DNA from 4 places in the Neobacillus sp. Soil_C_43 genome. Region 4 is predicted to be linked to each of the others. Evidence: riboswitches for the same ligand, from Rfam matches in the RefSeq annotation. Region 4 holds a riboswitch; each other region holds the start of a gene.
What was found. A riboswitch is a leader RNA that binds a small molecule or an ion and turns the genes downstream of it on or off. The one in region 4 is predicted to bind S-adenosylmethionine.
Positions count from the first base shown of each region.

Region 1: linked by a shared signal. The riboswitch ahead of AC3A54_RS20640 (sugar ABC transporter substrate-binding protein) and the one ahead of mtnK (S-methyl-5-thioribose kinase) in region 4 are both predicted to bind S-adenosylmethionine.
Region 2: linked by a shared signal. The riboswitch ahead of metK (methionine adenosyltransferase) and the one ahead of mtnK (S-methyl-5-thioribose kinase) in region 4 are both predicted to bind S-adenosylmethionine.
Region 3: linked by a shared signal. The riboswitch ahead of AC3A54_RS14530 (methionine biosynthesis PLP-dependent protein) and the one ahead of mtnK (S-methyl-5-thioribose kinase) in region 4 are both predicted to bind S-adenosylmethionine.

Region 1 is NZ_JBDGJV010000018.1:60,528-62,733, reverse strand. Features, by position in the region: gene AC3A54_RS20640 (sugar ABC transporter substrate-binding protein) at 1-822, opposite strand, end outside; SAM riboswitch class I at 951-1,059, opposite strand; gene AC3A54_RS20635 (MFS transporter) at 1,291-2,206, shown strand, end outside.
Region 2 is NZ_JBDGJV010000001.1:880,463-882,668, reverse strand. Features, by position in the region: gene pckA (phosphoenolpyruvate carboxykinase (ATP)) at 1-604, opposite strand, end outside; SAM riboswitch class I at 790-935, shown strand; gene metK (methionine adenosyltransferase) at 1,211-2,206, shown strand, end outside.
Region 3 is NZ_JBDGJV010000010.1:85,984-88,189, forward strand. Features, by position in the region: gene AC3A54_RS14525 (asparagine synthase-related protein) at 1-682, opposite strand, end outside; SAM riboswitch class I at 1,054-1,171, shown strand; gene AC3A54_RS14530 (methionine biosynthesis PLP-dependent protein) at 1,311-2,206, shown strand, end outside.
Region 4 is NZ_JBDGJV010000004.1:87,226-89,431, reverse strand. Features, by position in the region: gene AC3A54_RS07955 (carbon-nitrogen family hydrolase) at 71-856, shown strand; SAM riboswitch class I at 963-1,123, shown strand; gene mtnK (S-methyl-5-thioribose kinase) at 1,223-2,206, shown strand, end outside.

The DNA of each region.
Region 1 (2,206 bases), on a different contig from region 4:
ATTTGAAACATCAATGCCATAAATTTTCACTTCTTCACGGCCCGCCTCTTTTAGAGCTCGTGCCGCACCAATAGCAAAGGCATCCCAAGTAGCAAAGATGGCATCCAACTTTCCTTTTGGATATTTATTTAACATGGCAGCTACGGCGTTTTGTGTTTGAACACTGGTATCTGCAGCGGCTACACCGAACCGTTCCACTTCTTTAATTCCAGGATTTTTTGAAAGTACATCTTGATACACTTTGTTTCGTCTCACCATTGGTGGAAAACCGTCAACCCAAAGGTACGCAATATTCGCTTTGCCCTTCGTATCCTTTACAAGCTGATCTAGTGCTAAAGTTGCCAATGCTTCGTCATCCTGTGATGTAAGTGTTACTCCCTCCACCTCAGCCAACTTTGGATTAGAATCAAATGTAACAACGCTTTTTCCTTTTTCGACAATCTTCTTTACATCGTTCACCGTCGCATCATCATCACCGTGTGAAATAATGAATCCATCATAGTCCTGACCTAACGCCTGATTTATAGCATCATGGAATTTTGCTGTATCTCCATTTGCGGTAAACACATCCACTTTTAAACCTAATGCTTCTCCCTCTTCTTTAGCTCCTGCTAAGAATTGAGCTGTGTGGTCGTCACCGCCAATTTTACGAATCACCTTAATTTTTAATTGGTCGCCTTTAAATTGTTCTGGTACGCCTTCAAGTGATACATTTTTATTTCCGCTTGCTTTCTTGGTTTCTCCCCCTGATGCACACCCTGTGAGTAGCAGGCTTGCTGCCAACGTCGATACAAGCACACTTTTGAAAATATTTTTTTTCATGATAAAAGCTCCCCCTTTTCGTCTTTCTTACCAAAATAAACTATTCCCATTGGAGAAGTCTTTTTTATGTAAAAATAAAAAACCTCTCCAGAAAAGAGAGGTTTCATCACAAATGTTGGACTACTCCTCTCTTATCTCTCAAAACATTAAATGTTTTGCAGGATTTAGCACCAATTCCTTTTTCGGAACGGTTGCTGGGCGTCATCGGGCCAGTCCCTCTGCCACTCTTGATAAGAGAACGTATTATTGATTTAAAGTAATAAACTAAATTTAAACTCACATTAACAAGTTGTCAATAGTATTTTAAATATTTTTAATAAAGTAATAACTCCTTTTTAATCTTATTGAACGGAGTTGGGGAAACTATTATTAAAACTAAACCCAGTTATTGCTTTATTCTCCTAAGAAATTTCGGTATGATTATATTTAGGAAACCGAAATAAATTGTAGAAAGAAGTGTTACCATCCATGAATAAGCAGGAAAGTGCAAAGCGTAATTTACTAATTATGTGGTTTGCCAACTTCTTTGTTGCCGGTAGTATGACGATGGTCATGCCGTTTATTTCGCTGTATATTGAAACGTTTGGGGACTTTTCAGAGAAATATGTCCAACATTGGTCAGGTATTACTTTTGGGATCACCTTTGTTTCTGCCTTTCTTTTTTCACCAGTTTGGGGGAAGATTGGAGATCGCTATGGTCGGAAAAAGATACTTATCATTTGTGGATTAGGGATGGCTGTATCTATCTTTTTAATGGGATTTGTTCATTCAGTCTGGCAGCTGTTCTTGCTACGGTTTTTTATGGGCTTTTTCTCAGGGTTTATCCCGATGTCACAGGCATTCATCTCCACACAAACACCTAAAGAGATTGCTGGTCGTGTCCTTGGGACATTACAAACAGGAAGTATTACGGGTTCGTTGTTAGGACCCATGCTCGGAGGAATTTTAGCCGATACACTCGGCTATGCGACCACCTTTAAATGGACTTCGATTTCCATATTCATCTCTGCCATGCTTGTCATCGCTACGAAGGAATTTCTCGTAGAACCAACGAGGGGTACTAAATCACATTATTCTAGTAAAGAGGTTATCAAACACATCCTACGAAATCCTGTACTATTAACCGTATTGCTTATATCATCTCTTGTACAAATCGCCCATTTCAGCATTCAACCAATCCTGTCGTTATTTGTAAGTGATTTGCATGGGCCAAACAATGTTGCTTTTTATTCAGGGATTGCTTTTTCCGCAGCGGGAATAGGCAACTTACTCATGTCACGGAACTGGGGAAAGATTGCAGATAAATATGGTTATATCAAAATATTAGTCATACTTCTATTTTCAGCAGGGATAGTGTACTTACCAGGAGCGATCGTGACAAGTC
Region 2 (2,206 bases), on a different contig from region 4:
AAAAAATGGACTTTTTCATTTCACCTGCATATTCAGTTCCACCGATGAGAACAATGCGGCGTTCAAATGAGATGATGATAAAGGTTTCTGAATTGGTTCCGTCGACCTTAGGATCTGCCTTAAAATTAGGTGCTGAAATCACCGTAAATCCTGGGTCATGTGAAAGCAGTTCATCCTCTGATGGACGTATAAATAGTTGATGAACAAAAAGATTGTGCCAGGCAAATTCATTCACTACTTGAATAGGTAAGCGGGATTTTTTATCTGCTCCTGCAAATCCTTTAAAAACAAAAATATCTTCTTGTTGTTTTAAATAATTTAGGACTTTTTGATAAAGTTTCGTAAATATTTCTTCAGATATAGGTTGATTCAACGAACCCCAAGCAATCTTATCCTTTGTGGACTCTTCCATCACAACGAATTTATCTTGAGGTGAGCGGCCTGTATATTTACCAGTTGAAACGCTTACAGCGCCAGTCGAAGTTAAAGAACCTTCGTTACGACATAAGATCTTTTCTACTAACTGGGGAACTGATAATTGCACGTGGACATTACTTTCTGATAACATTTGTTTTAAGTCATTGGGAATATGAACAGAATTCATCTACTGCAACCTTCCTTTTTCCATGTTTTTAATGGTAATAATTTAATAAAAAGTATAACACATTTATTCAAATAATCTATACTAATTAATGAAAAATAGGTTGTATGGATTAAATTTAAATTTCTTGAAAAATGCATTGACATTGTTCGACAGTGTAGGTTATTATTTACCCTTGAACGGATACTCTCTTATCCCGAGCTGGTGGAGGGACAGGCCCAATGAAACCCAGCAACCTGCAAACGAAAGCAAGATAGTAGTAGGTTTTCTTCTATTATTATTTTCGGGCAAAGGTGCTAAACCTGAAGCAAGGCCTAGCCTTGAACGATAAGAGTGAAAGGCGCGCAAAACTTTTGCTATCAACCTTTCCTCAGAGATGGAAAGGTTTTTTGTTTGCAAATGATTTCGTGCTATATAATCGCTTCTATTTATTCCATCGTTAGAATTTTCTATGGGGTTATTGCAGAATATTGTTTAATTAATAAAAACCCTGTATTTATTTCATACTACTAAGGGAATGAGTTCCGTATCAATCCGAGGTTAAACGGCAAGGTCATTACATACCCACACAGATAACCTCACTTATCTCACTATATAGGAGGAATTCAGATGTCAACAAAACGTCGTTTGTTCACTTCTGAATCAGTAACTGAAGGTCATCCCGATAAGATCTGTGACCAAATTTCTGATTCCATTTTAGATGCTATTTTAGCAAAAGATGCTAATGCACGTGTTGCTGCTGAAACTTCAGTTACAACTGGTTTAGTTTTGGTTGCTGGCGAGATTACTACTTCAACTTACGTGGACATTCCAAAAATTGTTCGTGAAACAATTAAAAGCATTGGTTACAATCGTGCAAAATACGGATTTGACTCCGAAACATGTGCAGTTTTAACTTCTATCGATGAACAGTCTCCTGACATCGCGATGGGTGTTGACCAAGCGCTTGAAGCTCGTGAAGGCCAAATGTCAGATGAGCAAATTGAAGCAATTGGTGCAGGCGACCAAGGTTTAATGTTTGGTTTCGCATGTAATGAAACAAAGGAGCTTATGCCGCTTCCAATTTCCCTTGCGCACAAGCTTGCACGCCGTTTAACAGAAGTTCGTAAAGAAGAGCTCCTTCCTTACCTACGTCCGGATGGAAAGACACAAGTAACAGTTGAATATGATGAGAACGATAAACCAGTTCGTATTGATACAATCGTTATTTCTACTCAACACCACCCTGAAGTTACATTAGAACAGATTCAACGTAATCTGAAAGAGTATGTGATCAATCCGGTTGTTCCACAAGAATTAATCGATGAAAATACAAAATACTTCATTAACCCAACAGGCCGTTTCGTTATCGGCGGACCTCAAGGGGATGCTGGTTTAACAGGACGTAAAATCATTGTTGATACTTACGGTGGCTATGCACGTCACGGCGGTGGCGCATTCTCTGGTAAGGATCCTACAAAGGTTGACCGTTCTGCCGCTTATGCAGCACGTTATGTAGCAAAGAATATTGTTGCTGCAGGACTTGCTGAGAAGTGTGAAGTTCAACTTGCTTACGCAATCGGTGTAGCAAGACCGGTTTCCATTTCTGTTGATACGTTTGGCACT
Region 3 (2,206 bases), on a different contig from region 4:
CAATTACATTAAATTTTGAGATTGTAATTCGCCCGTTTGATACTGAAATTGTATGTGAAGGAGGTAGTTGTTCTAAGTCTTTATAGACCGTTGAAGATGGATCTATGTTGTCAATCATGTTTGAGATAGCAAGATATTCTGCTAACCAATGTTCATTTAATTTTTTCTGAATATATGGTAAGGAAAATAATGGTTTAATCGTTGTGCAAAAAACAACCCTTTGTTTGTCTCGAAAAAGATAAAGGGTCCTGGCACCGGAAAAATCCCTCGCACCAAATAGTTTTTGCTTTGTTTCATCCCAAATCATAAAGGCGAAGTCTCCAATTAGGAATTTCGGACAGTCTTCTCCCCATTTATGATAAGAAAGCAAAATCAATTCACTATCAGTGATCTCTTTTCTTTTCCTTTTATCAACTTGTAATCTCTCAAACAATTCATCCCTATTATCAATAATTGCATCAGCGGTAATGGCTAACTTCCGTTGATGGTCATAGTAAGGAAGTTTTTCACCAACTGATTCCGGTGTAATCCACTGTGCATGGCAGCCAAGGAAGACTTTGTCGTTATGCCAAGTTTGAATATCATCGGCCGGATATTTTTCTAATTCTTTCATCATCCGGTTTCCTTGCTCTAGATTGATAGGTTCATTATTTAAATGATATATTCCGGCTATTGCGCTCATCTTTTCCTCCTGCCAATCAAAAAAATTCATAGCATTTATTATTTTCAACTTCATTATTAGTTCACTAAAAAGAACAGTAAGACCACACTTAATTATCAGGAATCATATCTAATCCGATATACCTGAAATTTAGTATAATTAAGTTTTTAAACTGTCGTTCTATGTAACTTATTACCCAGATTAGTTCTTTATCAAGAACGTTCGTTATAACTAATAATAAATCCATAAACTATTACTGTCAATAAATTTTAAGATAATAAATTAAATATTTTGTCCTCTCCGTTATAACTAAAGTTTCCTCATTAAGATAAAAACAAATTGACATCCCCCCCAATTTGTAGTAAATTTTATAAATAATCTAAATAATTGATTTCTTATCAAGAGAGGTTGAGGGAATGGCCCTGCGACGCCTCAGCAACCTTCAAAGAACGATCCGTTCATTGAAAAGGTGCTAAGTCCTGCAAATTTTACTAATTTGCAAGATAAGAAGAATGACAATTTGGTCGTACGTACAAAAGTCTTCTTCTTATAAGAAGACTTTTTTTATTTATCTGAAAGCTTTAGCGCCCTGTAGCGTTAAAGTTAGCAAACTAACTCTAATTACAACAAACTTTAAGGAGTGTGCGTTATGTACAAAATTGACACAAAACTAGCCCAAATTGGAAACCGCAGCGAGACAGCGACAGGTACAGTGAACCCGCCTGTTTATTTTTCTACTGCTTATCGACACGAAGGCATCGGGCAATCAACAGGGTTTGACTATAGTCGAACAGGGAACCCAACGCGTCAGCTCCTGGAAAAAACGATTGCTGATTTAGAATCAGGTGATCAAGGCTTTGCCTGCAGTTCAGGTATGGCTGCTATTTTCACAATTCTTTCCTTATTTCAATCGGGAGATGAATGGCTTGTTAGCGAAGATTTATATGGCGGTACCTATCGCTTATTAGAACAAGGCTTTAAAAAATGGGGATTAAACACTCAATATGTAAATACCTGTTGTCCGGAAGAAATCGAAGGGAAGATTACTCCACAAACAAAGGCCATTTTTTTGGAGACTCCTACTAATCCCCTCATGCAGCAATCGGACATTGCCGCTGTTTCTCAAATTGCAAAGGAGCACGGAATACTCTTGATTGTTGATAATACCTTCTATACTCCACTATTACAGCAACCCATTAAGCTCGGGGCTGATATCGTTATTCATAGTGCAACGAAGTACCTGGGTGGTCATAACGACGTACTTGCAGGATTGATTGTTGCTAAAGGAAAGGAACTATGTGAAGCATTAGCTTTTCATCATAACGGTGCGGGTGCCGTACTTAGCCCATTTGACTCCTGGCTGTTAATGCGCGGAATGAAAACTCTATCGCTTAGAATGGAAAGACACGAAAAGAATGCAAAAGCTGTGGTAGAGTATCTTTCTAATCATGAAGATGTGACAGATGTTCTATATCCTGGACGCGGTGGAATGGTTTCTTTCCGAGTAAAAGATGAAGCATGGGTGAATCCATTCCTACAAGGATT
Region 4 (2,206 bases):
CAAATGATATAACTTTTATAACAGCTTGTAAAGAAAAAATTCTGATTTTTCGAACCGGAGGGAAAATTCTTTGAAATTAAACATATCTTGTCTACAAATGGATATCGCCTTTGGTAATCCATATGAAAACTATCATTCTGCTGAAAGACTGATTGAAAAAGCAATGGAAACTAAGCCTGACATTCTCGTCTTACCTGAACTCTGGACCACCGGATATGACCTAACACGACTTGATGAAATTGCAGATGACCAAGCGAAACAAACGATTCAGTTTCTACAGGAGGCAGCAAAAAAATACCAAGTTCATTTCGTTGGAGGATCTGTTGCAAACCGCAATGATAGCGGAGTAAAAAATACTTTGATTATCATAAACAAAGAAGGCCAGTTGGTTCACCAATATAGTAAATTACATTTGTTTAAGCTTATGGATGAGCATTTATATTTAGAGGCTGGTACAGAAAAAGGCTTATTTCAATTACAGAATCGTCATTTTGCGGGAGTCATTTGTTATGACATCCGTTTTCCTGAATGGATACGCACCCATACTTCTCATGGTGCGGAAGCACTATTTGTGGTCGCAGAATGGCCTGAACCACGGTTAGCACATTGGCGGGCCTTACTAATTTCTCGAGCAATCGAAAATCAATGTTATGTTGTTGCCTGCAACCGGTCTGGAAGTGATCCAAATAACAAATTTGCTGGTCACAGTATGATTATTGACCCTTGGGGAGAAGTGATTGCAGAAGCTGGGGATGAAGAGGAAATTCTATCTGCAGAATTAAACATGGACCTTGTTAAAGATATCCGCAAACAAATCCCTATCTTCGCAGATAGAAAGCCAGAATACTATCGTTAGAAGTTTCAAATTTAAAAATTAATAATATTTTCAAAATTTTGTTGACACCTTTCTTTTTATCCTGTTATAGTTTTTATCATACTGAAAAAATAGAATATTAGATTTACTCTTATCACGAGCTGGCTGAGGGATTTGGCCCTTTGAAGCCCAGCAACCGACCTTAACCCACTGAAAAGCGGGGCGCTTATCATGAGATAGGTACAGGGGACTCCCTAAAAGGCACGGTGCTAATTCCAACAGAAGGATGTTCTTTCTGAGAGATAAGAGGTGCGAAGAAACATACATCTTCTAGCCTCTTTCAGACAAGAAAGAGGCTTTTTTGTGCGTAAAGTACAACAGAGCCTCCAAAATAAGGAGGAATTTATTATGAGTCTATTAAAACAGACAACGTACAAACCTTTAACTGAAGAAGCTGCTATCGAATTATCAATTAATTTAAATATTTTCTCTGAAAAAGCAAACCTATCTAGTAAGGAAATTGGTGATGGCAATCTTAACCTTGTATTCCACTTGGTTGATCAAGATTCAGGGAAAAGTATCATTATCAAACAAGCTCTCCCTTATGCAAAAGTCGTGGGTGAAAGCTGGCCATTAACACTTAAAAGGGCGAAAATTGAAGCAGAAGCCTTAAAAACTTTTGGTCAGATTGCTCCAAATTTCGTACCACAGGTATATTACACAGATGATGTTTTAGCTGTTACTGTAATGGAGGACTTATCCCATCTCTTAATTGCTAGAACAGGATTTATAAAAGGTGCGACCTATCCCCTCATTTCTAAACATTTAGGTGAGTACCTGGCTAGAACTTTATTTTTCACCTCAGATTATGCGCTAACTCCAGCAGAGAAAAAGGCAAAAGTTCAGCAATTTATTAATCCTGAGCTATGCAAAATTACTGAGGATTTAATTTTTACAGGTCCATTTTTTGACGCAGAAACAAATGAATTTGAATCTGACCTGCGTCCAGTAGTGGAAGATCTTTGGCTGGACGAGGAGCTAAAGTTTCATGTTAATGTTTTAAAAAGAAGTTTCTTAACAGAAGCGGAATCACTCCTTCATGGAGATCTGCATACAGGAAGTGTCTTTGCCGACGATTCCGAAACAAAAGTAATTGATCCTGAATTTGCTTTTTACGGACCAGCTGGTTTTGACATTGGTCAAGTTTTTGCTAATTTACTCTTCCAAGTCATTGTGAATGTGCCAAAACGTGAACTGTTTATCACTCATATTGAAACTGTTTGGAATGTCTTTGAAGAGCAATATTCACAATTATGGAATACGGAAAACAAAGAACCATTAGCTAAGACCCCTTCGTTCTTACGCTTTCAGCTGGCTAAATTCTTTGAGGAT